DNA from 2 places in the Halomonas sp. SS10-MC5 genome. Region 2 is predicted to be linked to the other one. Evidence: riboswitches for the same ligand, from Rfam matches in the RefSeq annotation. Region 2 holds a riboswitch; the other holds the start of a gene.
What was found. Region 2 has a riboswitch for cobalamin ahead of I4484_RS01070 (TonB-dependent receptor). Riboswitches for the same ligand answer to the same signal wherever they lie in the genome.
Positions count from the first base shown of each region.

Region 1: another riboswitch for cobalamin. It lies ahead of I4484_RS13970 (TonB-dependent receptor); the one in region 2 lies ahead of I4484_RS01070 (TonB-dependent receptor).

Region 1 covers NZ_CP065435.1:2,995,489-3,004,352, reverse strand. Annotated here, with positions in the region: gene I4484_RS14010 (cation-translocating P-type ATPase) at 1-376, shown strand, start outside; gene cobT (nicotinate-nucleotide--dimethylbenzimidazole phosphoribosyltransferase) at 432-1,487, shown strand; gene cbiB (adenosylcobinamide-phosphate synthase CbiB) at 1,484-2,464, shown strand; gene cobD (threonine-phosphate decarboxylase CobD) at 2,484-3,605, shown strand; gene I4484_RS13990 (bifunctional adenosylcobinamide kinase/adenosylcobinamide-phosphate guanylyltransferase) at 3,602-4,162, shown strand; gene cobS (adenosylcobinamide-GDP ribazoletransferase) at 4,159-4,914, shown strand; gene I4484_RS13980 (histidine phosphatase family protein) at 4,866-5,507, shown strand; gene I4484_RS13975 (bifunctional adenosylcobinamide kinase/adenosylcobinamide-phosphate guanylyltransferase) at 5,459-5,887, shown strand; cobalamin riboswitch at 5,940-6,170, shown strand; gene I4484_RS13970 (TonB-dependent receptor) at 6,322-8,130, shown strand; gene I4484_RS13965 (cobalamin-binding protein) at 8,177-8,864, shown strand, end outside.
Region 2 covers NZ_CP065435.1:232,085-240,948, forward strand. Annotated here, with positions in the region: gene I4484_RS01060 (hexameric tyrosine-coordinated heme protein) at 39-389, shown strand; gene hmpA (NO-inducible flavohemoprotein) at 589-1,761, opposite strand; cobalamin riboswitch at 2,287-2,503, shown strand; gene I4484_RS01070 (TonB-dependent receptor) at 2,658-4,493, shown strand; gene I4484_RS01075 (cobalamin-binding protein) at 4,540-5,403, shown strand; gene I4484_RS01080 (iron ABC transporter permease) at 5,471-6,394, shown strand; gene I4484_RS01085 (ABC transporter ATP-binding protein) at 6,394-7,161, shown strand; gene I4484_RS01090 (hypothetical protein) at 7,420-8,109, shown strand; gene I4484_RS01095 (hydantoinase/oxoprolinase N-terminal domain-containing protein) at 8,147-8,864, opposite strand, start outside.

The DNA.
Region 1 (8,864 bases), 1.7 Mb from region 2:
CGGGCTCAACGACGTGGTGGGGCTGGCCACCGCCAGCGTCGGCGTGGCGCCGCTGGGCGCCAACAGCACGGTGCAGGAGGGAGCCAGCGTGGCGCTGCTGAAGCCCGGCGTCGGCGGTGTCGAGGTGGCCTGGCGCCTGGCGCGCCGCACCCGTCGGGTGATGCGCCAGAACCTGGTGCTTTCGGGTGTCTACAACCTGCTGGCCCTGGGGCTGGCGGTGGCCATGCCGATTCCGCCCCTGGTGGCGGTACTGGCCATGGTGGCCAGCTCGCTCAGCGTGGTGGCGAATTCGGCGCGCCTGGCGTGGGGCGAAGACGAGGCGTGCGGGGCGGGAGAGGATGGCCAGCTGACGGAGAGGCTCGCTGCGGCGCCGTGACAGACCGAGCCAGGCTGTTAAGATGGCGGCTGCCCAACCCCATCAGGATACGCTCATGCTCGCCGATTCCCTGGCCGCCATCGTACCGGTCGATGACGCTCTCGCCCCCGCCGTGCAGACACGCCTCGACAACCTCACCAAGCCGCCCGGCAGCCTGGGTCGTCTCGAATCGCTGGCCATCCAGCTTGCCTGCCTGAGCGGCAGTGCTGCGCCTGCGGTGAGCCCGCCCGGGGTGATCGTCTTCGCTGCCGACCATGGCGTGGCCGAGGAGGGTGTGTCGGCCTTTCCTCAGGAGGTCACCGCACAGATGGTGGCCAATTTCGCCGCTGGCGGTGCCGCCATCAACGTCTTTGCCCGGCAGGTCGCGGCTCGGCTCGAGGTCGTCGATGTCGGCGTGAAGGGGGCGGTCGAGGGCGACGGTGTGATCATCGACAAGGTGCGCCCGGGTACCGCCAACTTCGCCCGAGAGGATGCCATGAGTCTTACCGAGGCCGAGCGCGCCATCGAGGTGGGAGTCCGCGCCGCCGGGCGCAGCTTCGCCGCCGGCTGTCGCTGCCTGATCGTGGGCGAGATGGGCATTGCCAACACCACCGCCAGCAGCGCCTTGCTGGCGGCGCTGAGCGGCCGGCCGGCGAGTCGCCTGGTCGGCCAGGGCACGGGTATCGCTCCCGCGCGGCTGGCCCACAAGGCCGAGGTGATCGAAGGCGCGTTGGCGGCCCGCGGCGTGGATCCCTCTCGGCCGCTCGAACTGTTGGCCAAGCTCGGCGGGTTGGAGATCGCCGCCATGGCCGGCGCCTACCTGGGTGCGGCGGCCCGGCGCATGCCGATCCTGGTCGACGGCTTCATCGCCACGGTGGCCGCGCTGGTGGCCTGCCGGCTGGCGCCTGCACTACGCGGCTACCTTATCTTCGGCCATCGCTCCTGCGAGCCGGGCCACGACGTGGCGCTGGAACTGCTCGATGCCGAGCCGCTGCTCGATCTGCAACTGCGACTGGGCGAGGGGACCGGGGCCGCTCTGGCGTTTCCGCTATTGGAGGCCGCCTGCCGCATGCTGAGCGAGATGGCCACCTTCGATTCGGCCGGTGTGGCCTCCGGTGACAAGGCTAAATGAGCGTCGAGCCCCTGAGCCTGGCCCTGCTGGCGCTGCTGCTGGGGGCCATTGCGCTGGATCTGCTGATCGGCGACCCGCGCTGGCTTCCGCACCCGGTGGCCGCCATGGGGCGGCTGATCGAGGTGCTCGAGCGCCGCTGGAACCGCGGCGCTCACCGGAATCGTCGGCTGAAGGGCTTTCTGCTCACCGGCTGCGTGGTGGTGCTGGTCTATGCGCTGGCCTGGAGCGTGCTGACGCTGCTCGCCTGGCTGCATCCCTGGCTGGGGCTCATCGGCGAATTGCTGCTGCTGGCCAGTGCGCTGGCGATCAAGGGCCTGCGCGATGCCGCCTGCGCGGTGGCCGGCCCGTTGGCCCAAGGTGACCTCGACGCCGCGCGCCGTACGGTGTCGATGATCGTCGGGCGCGATACCGAGGCCCTCGACGAGGCGGGGATCACCCGGGCCACGGTGGAAACCGTGGCCGAGAACACGGTCGACGGCATCACCGCGCCGCTGTTCTGGGCGCTGCTCGGCGGGGCGCCCCTGGCGCTGGCCTACAAGGCAGTGAACACGCTGGACTCCATGGTCGGCCATCGCAGCGAGCGCTACGCCGACTTCGGCTACGCCTCGGCCAAGCTCGACGACCTGGCCAACTGGGTGCCGGCGCGACTGACCGCGCTGGCCATGTGGCTGGCCGCCCTGGCGCTGCCAGGGACACGCGGGCGAGGGGCGCTGGCCGGCACCCGGCGCGATGCGCCGCGCCACCCCAGCCCCAACGCCGGCTGGCCCGAGGCGATGATGGCGTACCTGCTCGGCGTGCAGCTCGGCGGCGTCAATCATTACGCTGGGCAGGTGTCGGAGCGGGCCCTAATGGGCGAGCCCCACGAGCCGCTGCGAGTCGCCCATATCGAGCGCGCCATATGCCATATGCACGGTGCCTGGAGCGCCTTCTTCCTGCTGATGGTGATGTTCGTGCTGGCGGGAAGGGGGCTCATGTGAAGAGGCAATGAGCGATGCCATGAGCAATGCGAACGAGAACATGAACGACTGGCCAAGCCACGGCGGGCGTCCGGAGCAGCTATTGCCGCGGTTCGGCCTCGCCGGCGACAGTGAGGTCATCGACTTCAGTGCCAATCTCAATCCGCTGGGGCCGCCCTCGTGGCTACCGGAGCGGCTTGCCGCCAGCGTGGCGGAGCTCGCCCGCTATCCCGACCCCGACTATCGCGAGGCGCGAGAAGCCATCGCGCACGCCGAAGGGCTCGGGCCCGAGCAGGTAAGGCTCACCAACGGCGGTGCCGAGGCGATCTTCCTCGCCGCGGCGCTGCTGGCCAGGCGCGGCGTGAGCCGGGTCGCCATCGTGCAGCCCACCTTCGGCGAGTACGAGCGGGCCTGTCGTCACTACGGCATCGCCGTGGAGCCTCTCGCCCTGACGGGGGAGCGTTTCATGCTGGACGAGGCGCGTGCCGCTGGGGCCATGCGCGATGCCGGCGCGCTGTTCCTGTGTCGCCCCAACAACCCCACCGGCACGCTGATCGAGTGCGGGATCATCGAGCGCCTGCTGGCGACAGGCCAGCGCCACGGCGCCATGCTGGTGGTAGACGAGGCCTTCGTCGATTTCGCCACGCCGGACGAGCGGCTCACGCCGCTGCTGGCTCGCTTCGACAACCTGCTGCTGCTGCGCTCGATGACCAAGCTGTATGCCATTCCCGGCCTGCGGCTGGGCTATCTGCTGGGCTCGGCCGCCGCGGTAAACGCTATTGCCGAGTTGCAGCCGCCGTGGAGCGTCAACGCCCTGGCGGCGGGGCTGGTCGCGCCGCTGTTGGCGGACCGGGACTATCTGGCGCGAACCCGCGCCTGGCTCGACGCCGAGCGCCCCTGGCTACAGGGCGAGCTCGCGTCGCTGGGGCTCGACATCGTGCCGTCCCACGCCAACTTCCTGTTGTTCAGGGATGCTTGGCTTCAGGAGGCTCGCGGCGGGTCGATGCCGGCGCTGCTGGAACACCTGGCGCGCGGTGGCATTCTCGTCCGTCATACCCACCGTTTCATCGGCCTCGAGGGCGCCTGGCTGCGGGTGGCGGTGCGCTCGCGGCCGGAGAACCGGGCGCTGGTCGAGGCCATCGCGCGTTGGAGACATCCATGATCGCCTTCATCAGCGGCGGGGCGCGCTCCGGCAAGAGCACCCATGCCGAAGCCCTGGCGCGGCGCTGGCAGGCCGAGCGGGGCGGGGCCCGCTACTACCTGGCGACCGCCAGGAGCGGCAGCGACGGCGAGTGGCAGGCCCGCATCGGCCGCCATCGGCAAGCCCGGGGCGAGGGCTGGATCACCCTGGAGGAGCCGGTGGATCTGGTCGCCGCCCTCGAGTGGGTGGCGCCCGGCAGCACGCTGTTGCTCGACTGCCTGACCCTGTGGGCCAGCCAACTGCTCTATGCAAGCGAGTATGCCGGCGAACTCGACGAGGCGCGGGGCATCGCCATGCTCGAGCGCCTGCTGGCCGAGGCCCGGCGACGCGACGTGGCGCTGGTGATCGTCTCCAACGACGTCAACGAGGGCATGCCCCCCGAGGACGCCGAGGTGTGGCGCTACCTGGCCTTCCTGCAGCGGGCTCACCGCCTGGTGGCGAAGGAGGCGGACGAGGTGATCCAGGTGATGGCCGGGTTGCCGCAGGTGTGGAAACGCCGTGGTGGGGAGCGCTCATGAAAGACGCCGCCTTTGGCCTGGTGCTGGCGCTGCAGTTCCTCACCCGCCTGCCGCTGCCGTTCGCCTGCCCCTGGACGCCGGCCACCCGGCGCTGGGCGGTGCGCTGCTATCCGCTGGTGGGCGTGCTGCTCGGCGGCCTGCTGGCGGCGGCGGCCGCGCTGCTCGAGAACCTGCTACCCGCGCTGCTGCTGGCGCTGGCCCTGCTCACGCTGTGGGTGGCGCTCTCCGGCGGGCTGCACCTGGACGGCCTGATGGACGTGGCCGACGCCCTGGGCAGCAACGCGCCGCTGGAGCGCAAGTGGGAGATCATGAAGGATCCCCATGTGGGCAGCTTCGGCATCCTGGCGCTGGTGTTCCTGCTGCTGTGGAAGGCTGCGCTGCTGTTCGTGCTGCTCGACGCCGGCGCCGGCCTGCTGCTGCTGATAGTGCTGGGGCTGGGCCGCCTGGCAGCCGTGGCGCTGCTGGTGGTGGCCCCGGCGGCACGGCGCGAGGGCATGGCCGCCAGCTGGAAGCGCGACCTTTCACTGCGCGATCTCTGGCTCGCGGCGCTGCCGCTGCTGCCGCTGGCCGTGCTGGTGTCGGGCGGGGCGTGGCTGTGCCTTGCACTGGCGCCGTTCCTGATGCTCTATGCCTGGGGCATGCTGCGCGCCTTCAAGGGCATCAACGGCGACATCGTCGGAACCGCAATCGAGGGAGGAGAGCTATGGCTGCTGCTGGTCGCCTGGAGCTGGTGGTCGTTCGTCACGGGGTGACGCAGTGGAACCGCGAGCATCGCTACCAGGGGCAGCGCGACATCCCGCTGCTGCTGCCCGACGCCCTGCCGGGCCTCGACCGGCTGCGCGAGGCGCTGGCGGAGCAGAGCTTCGATGCCGTGCACTGCAGCGACCTGACTCGCTGTCGGCAGACCCTGGCGCACGTGATCGAAGGGCGCGAGCAGGCCTGGTCGATGCACTTCGATGCGCGCCTGCGTGAGCTCGACTTCGGCGACTACGAGGGGCGCACCTATGATGAGCTGAAGTCGCAGCCCTTCTATCGCGCCTGGATCGACAGCGAAGGCCAGCAGCCGCCGCCCGGCGGCGAGTCCACCGCCGAGCTGCGCCAGCGGCTCGACGACTGGTTCGCCGATCTCGTGAACGGCTGCTCGCCGCACAGCCACCATCGCGCGCTGGTGGTCTGCCATGGCGGCGTGATTCGAGAGCTGCGCCGCCGCTTCGAGGACATCGGCTTCTGGGAGGGCGGCGTCGTTCAGGCCGAGGGGCGGCGATTCACCTTCACTCATGACGGGGAGCGCTGGCAATGCAACTCTTCATCGGCGGTACCTGCGCCGGCAAGCGCGGCGTCGTAAGGCAGCGCTTCGAGGAGCCCCGCTGGCACTCCGCCCATGCGGGAGGCCGGCTCGAGGCGTGGCCATCGGTGGCCGACACCTCATGCCTGGTGCTGGAGGGCTGGGAACGCTGGATCGGCGAGCGGCTCGACGCCGAGCCCGACGACGACCGGCTGCGTCAGGCCATGGCGCGGGAGCTCGATGCGCTGCGGGACTGGGAAGTCGCGCAGGGCGGCCAGGCCGTGCTGATCGTGGTGGAAATGGGCCGCGCCGTCGTGCCCCTCGGCCGCGAGAACAGGCGCCTGCGCGACCTCAACGGCTGGCTCGCCCAGGACGCCACGGCTCGCTGCGAGCGGGTGTGGTACGTATGGAATGGCCTGGTGAAAGGGCTAACTCGTTGATCCATATCAGCCAGAGCGCAACGATGCGTTGACGCCCGGCGCTACGGTTGCTAGCTTACGCCCACTCTCAGGTGCCTCATTGTCATTTCGAGGTTAAACGGGAAGTCGGTGGTCCTCTTCAGGTTTGAAGAAGGCGCATTCCGACGCTGCCCCCGCAACGGTGATCGAGTGTGGGTCCATCATCGCGCCACTGTGCTCAAGCATGGGAAGGCGATGGGCCCGAAGCGTGCCGTCGACGCTTCGCTCGTCAGCCCGGAGACCGGCCTGAGAGCGGGAAAGCTCGACAAATCGTTCGGCTCTCCCTTCATGCCGGGTTGCGGTGGGTAACCTCGAGGCAGGGCAGACGCCTCACTTCTCTCCCTTTCTCGACTCCCATGCCGCCCGGCTTCGCAAAGAAGACCGTGCGGGTAGGCACGGCGAGCAAGGGAATCAGAATGAAAACCAAGCATCATCTGGCCGCCTTTGGCCTGGCCGCGCTTCCGCTGGCCGTTCAGGCTCAAGATCCGACCGGCGAGAGCGCCGATGCCGTGGCGCTCAATCCGCTGGTGGTCACCGCCACCCTGGCGCCGCGCACCGCCGACGAGAGTCTCTCCTCCGTGACCGTGCTCGACGAGGCCACCCTGCGCCGGCAGGATCCCACCAGCGTGACCGATCTGCTGCGAGGGCAGCCGGGGGTCGACGTCAACGACCGCGGATCATTCGGCAAGGCGAGCAGTATCTACCTGCGCGGTACCGGCAGTGAATCGACCGTGCTGATGATCGACGGCATCCGCCTGCGCTCCGCCACCGCCGGAGGCGCGGCCTGGCACTATCTCGACCCGCGCATGTTCCAGCGCGCCGAGATCGTGCGTGGCCCGCGCGGCAGCCTGTACGGTGCCGATGCCGTGGGCGGCGTGGTTCAGCTCTTCACCCATGAGGCGCAGGAGGGAGGACCGCACCCGCGCATCTCCGCAGGTGGTGGTTCCTTCGACACCCAGCGCTACAGCGCCGGGCTTTCCGGCAGCAGCGGCGGCACCCGCTACAGCTTCGCCGGCAGCCGTTTCACGACCGACGGCACCCCGCTGCGCCGCGATGGTGAGGACAAGGGCTACGACAACACCTCGGCGCTGGCACGCCTGGCGCATACCTTCGATGGGGGGGGGGAGGTGGGCATGCTGGCCCTGCGTGCTCGAGGCGGCAACGCTTTCGTCGACGGCGAGAGCGACTTCGTGCAGCAGGTGGCAGGCATCTATGGCGAACTGCCTGTGACCGAGCGGTGGACCAGCCGACTGACATTGAGTGAAGCTCGCGATGAGCTCGACACCTTCAATACCGACTTCCCTTCGCTCATCGAGACCCGGACCCAGACCGCCCGCTGGCAGAATACCCTGAGTTTCGGCATGCATGAGTTGATCGCCGGCGTGGAGCATAGCGAAGACAAGGTATCGGGCACCACGGATTTTGCCGTCTCCAGCCGTGACAACAGCGCCGTCTTCACCCAGGGTCTGCTCGATTTCTCGCCCTTCGCCGTACAGGCCGGGCTGCGTTACGACGATAACGAAGCCTATGGCGACGAGGTCACCGGCAGCCTGGCACTGGGCTATGATCTGGATGATGCTCATACCCTGCGAGCCAGCTACGGTACTGCCTTTCGCGCGCCGACGTTCAACGACCTGTACTGGCCGAACTCCGGCAACCCCGAGCTCAATCCGGAAACCTCCGAAACCATCGAAGTGGGTGTGCGCGGCCAATATCGGCAATGGTTCTGGGATTTGGCGGCCTATCGCACCGAACTCGACGACATGATCGCCTGGGCACCGACCCCGAGCGGGCTCTGGGCGCCGCAGAACATTGCCGAGGCACGGATCCGCGGCGTCGAACTGTCGAGTGGCGTCGAACTCGGGGATTGGACGCTGGCTACGGCACTGACATGGACCGATCCGGAGAATCGTAGCGGTGCCGATGCCGGCAATCGTATCCAGCGTCGCGCCAGCCAGAGCGCCCGCTTCGACGTGGACCGCGAGCTGGGCGACTGGTCCTTGGGCGGGTCCTGGATCCTGCAAGGCGATCGCTACGACGATGCGGCCAACCAGGATCGTATCGGCGGCTTCGGGCTGGTCAACCTGCGTGCCGGCTGGGAGTTTGCCCCGCTGTGGTCGGCCCGCCTGACGCTGGAGAACGCGCTGGACAAGGAGTACGAGACCGCACGTGACTATCCCAACGCCGGCCGCGCGGCCTTCGTCAGTGTTCACTTCGGCCAGTAGCGGCCGCTTCGGCGGGGCCCTTGGCCCCGCTGCTGTTTCCGCTGCCTTGCTGGCGCTGGCCCTGCTGGGGCCGGTGGCCGGCGAGGTACGCGCCGCTTCGCTGTGCGCCATCGACGACCGCGACCGCGAGGTGTGCCTTTCGGCCCCGGCAGAGCGCATCGCCGCGCTTTCGCCGGGCGCGACCGAGCTGGTCTATGCCGCGGGGGCGGGAGAGAAGGTGGTGGCGGTGGTGGCCTACAGTGACTATCCGCCCGAGGCTCAGGCGGTCACCTCGGTGGGCAGCCACACGCGTATGGACCTGGAGACCCTCGTTTCGCTGCGCCCCGACCTGGTGATCGGCTGGGTCACCGGCAACCCGCCCGAGCAGCTCGAGACCATTGAGGCGCTGGGCATGCCGGTGTTCTACATCGAGCCGCGGGACTTCGAGGGCGTGTCCCACGCCATCGAGCGGCTGGCGCGGCTCGCCGACACCCGCGAGGCGGGTGACCGCGAGGCCGCCGAGTTCCGCGATGGCATGGCGGCACTCGCCGAGCGCTACGCCGAGGCCGAGCCGATTTCGGTGTTCTACCAGGTGTGGGACGAGCCGCTGATGACCATCAACGACGACCACCTGATCGGCAAGGTGCTGACCCTGTGCGGCGGGGTCAACGTCTTCGGCGAGCTGTCGCGGCTGGTGCCGCGCATCGACGACGAGTCGGTGCTGGCCGCCGACCCCGAGGCGATCCTGGCCGGTG
Region 2 (8,864 bases):
CTCCCGGCAAGGCACAACGAAAACAACAGGAGCCAGCCATGACGATCATTGCGCCGAAGTCCTCCGCGCCCAGGTACGCAAGCATTGCTATCGTAAGCCTCCTAGGGCTACTGATGGGTGCGGCCGTCCTATCGGCGGACGAACACGAGGGGCAGGCAGCCTCCGATTCGTGGTTGCCCAGTCTCATGACGGAAACTCCTCAGGAGGGGTTTGCCCTGGCCGTGAAACTATCGCAGAAGGGTGTCGCCACGACACAGACCGATGCCGAAGTGCGAAAAGAGCTACGACCGGAGTACGCAGCAGATCCCAACAGCCTTATTGCCATTTCGCATGTCATTGCGACCCATTTCCAGACGGTGGCTGCGGCTAACGACTACTGGCGCGAGTGACCGGTCCAGTTAAGACACTATCGCTAACTCCAAGCCGAATGATCTGGCTCGGATGCTATTTCTGCTTGGCGCTGTTCGCGCACGGCATCAGATGCCTCGATGCAGTGTTCAGCGCGGTAGGCGCTGATGGGTAATGGCGCGAAATGCTCGACCCCGCCAAAGATGGCCTGTGCCTTTGACGGGGCTAGTAGTGAGAGTATCAGGCAGCTTCAATAGGGCGGGACGGGCCGAAGTGCTCAAAGTGGCGTCGATCCTCTTCAACGCCGAGCTCTGCCAAGGCCTGGTTCACCGCACTCATGAAACCCTGGGGGCCAACGAAGTAGCAGCGCGGGTTGGATGCGGGCAGGTAGTGTCTCAGTAGCTCGCGATCGAGGCGGCCGCAGTGGTCGGCATCGTCGCCGTGTTCGTGTATGGCGACGACCTTGAGCTTAGAGGGATGCACTTCGCGCATCGCGGCGACCTCCTGCCGGAAGGCGTGATGCTCGGCGTCGATGGCGGCATGAAGATAGACTACCTGCCTACCCTCGGCCAGCGCCTGGCGAGCCAGCGGCAGAATAGGTGTCTGGCCCACTCCACCGCTGATCAACAGCAGCGGTTCATTGCCTCCCTGTAGCGTAAGCTCCCCGGCCGGTGGCAGAAGGTCTACGCTGTCGCCAACGTTGAGCACGTCGTGAAAGTAGCGGCTGGCTCGACCCTCGGGCTCACGCTTGATCGAGATCCGATAGGTGCGGCCATTTGGCAGGTCCGAGAGGCTGTAGTGGCGATAGAGCGTCTCGCCCTCGATACCGAGTCGCACGCCGATGTACTGGCCGGGCTCATGATCTGCTACCGGGCCTTCGTCCTCCGGCTCGAGGACGAAGGAGCGAATCATCGCGCTTTCTTGCCGAGTCGCGGCGATGCGGAATCGACGTAAACCGCGCCAGCCACCGGGTTTCAGAGCGAAAGCCTGGTACCGACGATCCTCCAGCTCAATCAACAGGCCGGCCAGCTCTTCATAGAGCGCTGCCCACGCTTCGGCGATCTCTGGCGTCAGAGCGTCACCCAGCTCCTCGCCGATGGCGGCCATCAGGCACTCGCCGACAATGGGGTACTGGTCGGGCTGAATGCCCAGCGACACGTGTTTCTCTACCACTGTGGCCAGCACTCCTCTCGCCCTGGCGGGATCCTGGCGCAGCTGCACGTAGGCCAATACGGCACCGGCCAGGGCCCGTTGCTGGGCACCGCTCTGCTGGTGCGCCTCATTGAACAGCGAGGCCACGTCGGGGTAGCGCTTGAACATCAACGGATAGAAATGCTGGGTAATGGCATCGAGGTGCTCTGCTACCACCGGGGCGGTGGCCTCGATGAGCTGCTCCTGCTGTGAGGTGAGCATGAGGGTCTCCTTCGTCGGGGAAATTATAATAAGCATGTAAAATACTTGTTATTTGGTGCGCGAACCTGAGGCGAATTGTCGCAGAGCAAAGCAAACCCATCATAACGTGGGGGCGCAAAGGATCGAAAAGCAAGAAGGGCTGCTACAAAGGCACTCCTGCAGGGGGGCCGGGGAACGTCAGCCCTTAGTACACGGTGGCTTTTTTAGTATATCTAGCGCTTCTGATGCACGCTTCAGCTCGGCCTTCCCGCATGGCCTGCAACTTTTTGTTCTCGATGGTGCCGGCAATTTCCGGGAGGCTGCAGATGAATGCGTCATCAGAGCCGCCCGGTCGGTGGTCGAACGCACGGTCTCTCGGAACGTGAAGCTCAGCACCCCGACCGAGCCCGTGAGTGCTTGTGGATCAAGCTGGCTGGTTACGACCACGAGGCGTTCGGCCGCCATGGGCTCGTCAACCGCCTGATATGGCAGGGCATGTCGCATTCCGGCACGCCGCTGTCGTTGACCGTGCGGGGTCGGATTGCTAGCTTAGCGACACTCTCAGGTGCCCTAGGCGCGCGCAGACGCGCCGGGGTGAAACGAGAAGTCGGTGCGCCTCGTGCCATTCCGACGCTGCCCCCGCAACGGTAATCGAGTCAAGGAAAGCCTTACACCACTGTGCCCTGACACGGGAAGGTGGCCTTCTGGGACGTTAATTGTCCACTCGTCAGCCCGGAGACCGGCCAGAGAGTGCAGGAAATGCTGTATGACAGCGTTTCCCTCATGCCGGGTTGCGGTGGGCGACTCCGAGGCAGGGCTGGCGCCGCCGTTCACCTCTCCCTTTCTCGATCCCTTTCCCGCCAGCCGGCTTCGCCTAGAAGACCGTGCGGGTAGGCACGGCGAGCAAGGGAATCAGAATGAAAACCAAGCATCATCTGGCCGCCTTCGGCCTGGCAGCGCTTCCTCTGGCCGTTCAGGCCCAGGCCACTGTCACGCAAGACACCGATATTGTCGCCCTCAATCCCATGGTGATCACCGCCACCCTGGCGCCGCGCACCGCCGACGAGACGCTCTCCTCGGTGACCGTGCTCGACGAGGCCACCCTGCGGCGTCAGGACCCCACCAGCGTCACCGATCTGCTGCGCGGCCAGCCCGGAGTGGACGTCAGCTCCAACGGCAGCTTCGGCAAACAGAGCAGCGTGTCGATTCGCGGCACCTCGAATAACCAGAGTCTGCTGATGATCGACGGCATTCGCCTGCGCTCCGCTACGGATGGCGGCCCTGCGTGGCAGTACCTCGACCCGCGCATGTTCCAGCGCGCCGAGATCGTGCGCGGCCCGCGGGGCAGCCTCTACGGCGCCGACGCGGTAGGCGGCGTGGTGCAGCTCTTCACCCATGACGCTCAGGAGGGCGGCCCGCACCCGCGCATCTCTGCAGGCGGCGGCTCCTTCGATACCCAGCGATACAGTGCAGGACTCTCCGGCAGTAGCGGCGGTACCCGCTACAGCTTTGCCGGCAGCCACTTCACCACCGATGGCACGCCGGTGCGTCGTGGTGGTGAGGATATGGGGTACGACAACACCTCAGCGCTGGCGCGAATGTCGCACACCTTCGATAGCGGCGCAGAAGTGGGATTTCTGGCGCTGAGAGCCCGCGGTACCACGGAGTATGACGAGAGCGGCTCCATGGCCACGACTGATTATATGCAGCAGGTGGCGGGAATTTATGGAGAACTGCCGGTAACTGACAGCTGGAGTAGTCGCTTGACGCTGAGCGAAGCGCGCGATGAAAGCGTCAACCACTTCTGGGGGTCTATCCTTGATACGCAGACACGCACGGCCCGCTGGGAGAACACGCTGACTTCAGGGGGGCATGAGTTGATTATCGGTGCGGAGTATATGAACGATAGCGTGGCCGGTAGTGTCACGGGGAATATGCCATGGGATGGTCCTTATGACATCGAGGAGCGTGATAACAAGGCCGTTTTCGGCCAGGCGCTACTCGATTTCGAACCGTTAGCCGTTCAAGCCAGCCTGCGTTATGACGATAACGAAGCCTACGGTGACGAGATTACCGGTAGCCTGGCGCTGGGGTATGACATCAATTCCCACCATACCCTGCGAGCCAGCTATGGCACCGCCTTCAAGGCGCCAACTTTCAACGACCTTTATTGGCCGGGGTTTGGCAATCCCGAGTTAGAAGCGGAAACATCCAAAACGGTGGAGCTCGGAGTACGTGGCCAATATGTGCGCTGGTTCTGGGATGCCGCAATCTATCAGACCGATATTGACAACCTGATCGTCTGGCAGCAAATGGGGCAGCCGACAACGAACGTACCCACTACGCGTATCCGTGGCGTCGAACTCTCCGTGGGCGCTGAGGTAGATGATTGGACGTTAGCTGCCGCCGCGACCTACACCGACCCTGAAGATCGGGCTACCGGAAATCGTCTTAGGCGCCGTTCCAGTCAGAGCGCCCGCTTCGACGTGGATCGTGAGCTGGGCGAGTGGTTCCTGGGGGGCTCCTGGGTTCTGCAGGGCTATCGCTACGAAGATGCCGCCAACACGGATCGAATCGGTGGCTTCGGGCTGGTCAATCTGCGTGCCGGCTGGCAGTTTGCACCGCTGTGGTCGGCTCGACTGACTGTGGAGAATGCCCTTGATAAAGAGTATGTCACGACACGTTTCTTCGATGACGATGACTACCTCAACGCCGGTCGTGCGGCCTTCGTCAGTGTCCACTTTGGCCAGTAGCGGCCGGTTCGGCGGGGCCGTTGGCCCCGCCGTAGGTTTCAGCGCCTTGCTGGCCCTGTCGGGGCCGGCGGCCGGCGAGGCGTATGCCGATTCGCTCTGCGCCACCGACGACCGCGACCGCGAGGTGTGTCTGCCGGTGCCCGCCGGTCGCATCGCCGCGCTGTCGCCCGGTGCGACCGAGCTGGTCTATGCCGCCGGGGCCGGTGACCAGGTAGTGGCCGTAGTGGACTACAGCGACTACCCGCCGCAGGCCCAGGCGGTGCCTTCGCTGGGCAGCCATACGCGCATCGACATGGAGCGCCTCGTCGCCCTGCGGCCCACACTGGTGATCGGCTGGGTGACCGGCAATCCCTCCGAGCAGCTGGAGATGCTGGAGGCGCTCGGCCTGCCGGTGTTCTACCTCGAGCCGCGGTCCTTCGAGGGCGTGGCCAGCGCCATCGAGCGCCTGGGACGCCTGGCCGGCACAGCCGATGCCGCGGATCGCGAGGCGAGGCGCTTTCGCGACGGCATGATCGAGCTTCGAGAACGCTATGCCGGGCGAGCACCGGTGCGCGTCTTCTATCAGGTGTGGGACGAGCCGCTGATGACCGTCAACGACGCGCACCTGATCGGCTCGGTGCTGACCGCCTGCGGTGGCGTCAACGTTTTCGGCGACCTTGAGCGCCTGGTGCCGCGCATCGGCGACGAGTCGGTGCTCGACGCCGACCCCGAGGCGATATTGGCCGGCGGCATGGGCGAGGAGAGCCGTGAATGGCTCACCCACTGGGAGCAGTACACGAACCTCACGGCGGTGGCGGAGGGCAACCTCTTCTTCGTGCCGCCGTCGCTGATCCAGCGCCCCACGCCGCGCCTGCTCGAGGGCAGCCGGCTGTTCTGCGAGAAACTGGAGGCAGCCCGTGCACGCCGCTAGGTACTCACTGGTTGCTGTCAGGCACGGAGGGCTGGCCTTCCCGCTGGGCCTGCTGGCGCTGGCGGCGATGGCCGCCATGGCGTTGGCGGTGTCGGTCGGCAGCGTCAACATCACCCCCGCCGCGCTGTGGGAGGTGGCCCTGGGGCGCGGCGACGCCCTGGCGCGCACCTTGGTGTTGGAGCTGCGTGTGCCGCGGGCCCTCTCGGCATTTGCCACCGGTGGCCTGCTGGCATTGGCCGGCGCGCTGATGCAGGTATTGCTGCGCAATCCCTTGGCGGACCCCTACGTGCTGGGCCTCTCGGGCGGTGCCGCAGTGGGAGCGCTGGCGGCGATGCTTGCCGGGTTGGGCGGCGCGGTGATCAGCGGCTCGGCTTTCGCCGGGGCCTTTCTCTCGACACTGCTGGTTTTTGGCCTGGCCCATGGCACCGGCAGTTGGACGCCTTCCCGCCTGCTGCTCACCGGCGTGGTGGTGGCGGCCGGGTGGGGCGCGGTGGTCACGTTGATGCTGGCGGTGAGCCCCGTTGAGCGTCTTCCCGGCATGCTCTACTGGCTGATGGGCGATCTATCCTACGCCCACACACCCGGCTATCCGCTCGTCGTGCTGCTGGGGGTGTGCCTGCTCGCCTTCCCGCTGGGGCGCAGCCTCAACGTGTTGGCCCGCGGGGCGCTGCAGGCCGCGGCCCTGGGCGTGGTGGTGCGTCCGCTGGAGTGGACGATCTACATCACGGCTAGCCTGCTCACCGCCATGGCGGTGACCACGGCCGGCAGCATCGGCTTCGTCGGCCTGGTGGTACCGCACATGCTGCGCCTGATGCTGGGCAACGACCAACGTCTGATCCTGCCTGCTTGTGCCCTGGCTGGCGGCACCCTGCTGGTGCTCGCCGACACCCTGGCGCGCACCATCATCGCTCCGGAACAGCTTCCGGTGGGGGTGATCACGGCGCTGCTCGGCGTACCGACCTTCCTCTACCTGCTCTACCGGAGCCGCTGATGAGCCGACTCGAGGCGCGAAATCTGGTCATCGACGTACCGGGCCGTCGCGACGGTCGGGCGCTGAACCTGGACCTGGAGCCCGGGCAGGTGTGGGGCGTGCTCGGCCCCAACGGGGCCGGCAAAACCACCTTGCTGCATACCCTAGCGGGGCTGCGAGCACCGCGGGCCGGCAGCGTGCGTCTCGACGGGGGCGCGCTCGCCTCGCTGCCGCGCCGCCGGGTCGCCCGCGCCCTGGGCCTGGTCTTCCAGGAGCGCCAGGACGGCTTTCCCGCCACGGTGCGCGAGACGGCATTGATCGGGCGCCATCCCTGGCTGTCGCCCTGGCAGATGGAGGGCGGCGAGGATCTACAGTTGGCCGAGGCTGCGCTCGAGCGGCTCGATGTCGACCACTTGGCCGAGCGGCTAGTCAGCACGCTCTCGGGCGGTGAAAGGCAGCGCCTGGCCATCGCCACGGTGCTGACCCAGGCGCCGGCCATCTGGCTCGCCGACGAGCCAACCAACCATCTTGACCTGCATCACCAGACCGCGGTGATGGCGCTGCTCGCTGGCGAGGCCCAGGCCGGCAGGGCGGTTATGCTGTGCCTGCACGACCTCAACCTCGCCGCTCGCTGGTGCGACCATCTGCTGCTGCTCTACCCCGACGGTGAAGCGTGTTGGGGGTCGCGCGATGCCATGCTGGTACCTGCAGCCCTTGAGCGCCTCTACGGCCAGCGATTGGCCACCGCCATGGTGGGTGGCGCCCCAGTCTTCGTTTCCGTGAGGTGATATGCACCGCTCGACCCCGATACGCGGCGAGTTCCACAGGGACTTTCCCTCCCCCCGGACAGGTGGCCGCGCTCTTCCACGGCCAGTCGCCGTGGACCTGATGCCATACCAGGCGTTCGTCATGCGCGACAACGCTAAGGACCCATGCCCGCCATGCCAATCGCATGGCCGCCGAGCGGCCACAGCCAATCGCGTACAACCACGGCGGATAGCGCAAACTGATGCGCAGATCAGCGAAATTAAGGTGGCACTCCCCCGATGAGACTGTTTCAGCTGAAACATGAACTCGAGGCGCATGGGCTCGTTTTGCGCGGAGCCTTCGAGGTGGAGCCGGAGGATCATGTGCCCCCGATTGCCCACGCCATCCCGGCCGCAGCACTGGTGCTAGTGGGTAATGTCGGTTCGTCGCTGTGGCCCCAATTCGCTGCTTCGCCCGAATATTGTGACGGAAGACGCGATCCGCTGGACCGCTGGAGCCAACGCATTGGAGAGGCGCTTGCTGCCCGCTACGGTGCGCGTGCGCTCTATCCGTTCGGCGGGCCGCCGCATTATCCCTTTCAGCGCTGGGCGTCGCGTGCCGAGTCGGTACACCCATCTCCGCTCGGCCTGGTCATACACGCCGAATACGGCTCGTGGCACGCCTACCGCTTCGCGCTCGCGCTTGACCACGTGCCGGACGATCTCGCGCCAATGGCCGAACACGAGTCGCCGTGCCTGGGATGCGCCGAGCGTGCCTGTCTCGACGCCTGTCCGGTCGATGCCTTCACCGGTTCCGAGTATCGGATCGGAGCTTGCGCACAGCACCTGCGCGACATGCCCGACGGCGCCTGCATGCGGCTGGGCTGCGCGGCGCGACGTGCCTGTCTGGTCGGTGCCCCATCACGCTACGACTCGCAACATGCGGCATTCCACATGCAGGCCTTCGTTTTCGCTCGATCATCCGAATAGCTACATGATTCCGGCCATGGCCGGGGCGTATGGCTTGTCATGTTCGAGTACGGCGCGGTGGTCCGATGGCCAAGGCCGTTACCCTCGCCTCGAAGAAGACTTCCCCGTCGATGTCGTTATCGACACGGTTTTCCTCAATCTCGAAGCGCACCTCCACCTCGGCCGCACCGGCCTGCCAAGCCAAGGCTTCAGCGCGCTCGGCGGCCGTTTGCCGCGCCATCGCATAGGCTGCCTCGAGTGTGACGTGGTCGCAGGGGCCATTGGGCAGGAAGACCCTAAAGCGGCCTTGTACTGGCTGCAGAACAGAGACATGAACTCGCTGAACCACTTGGCCGAGCAGCGTGCCCACGGCGTTAGCCACCTCGCCGTGGGAAGGCAACACAACTTCGGCGCCCAGCGCCTCGCCAACCGCCGGATAGTAGCTTGCTGCCGGCCCGCCCACCGCGACCACAGGGGATGTCGGCGCGAATTTCAGCGTGAAGACCGATGGGGCCACGGCGACACGGGACTTCCCACGCAGGATCAATGCCGCCAAGGAGGCCGCCAGCCGCCCTTGCTGGCTATCGACATCGGCATCATGCAGCCCCGCCTCGATCAGTTTGGTAGAGATGGCCTCGACCACTCGGCCATAGATCTCGCGTGATGGGGCTTCCGCATCGCCTTCCGGCCAGCGTCCAAGCCCGTATTGGCGGCGCATGCGCTTGGCCCAGATGATCGCTGCCAGGCGGGCGGCCTCGACATCCCAGTGGCGTGAG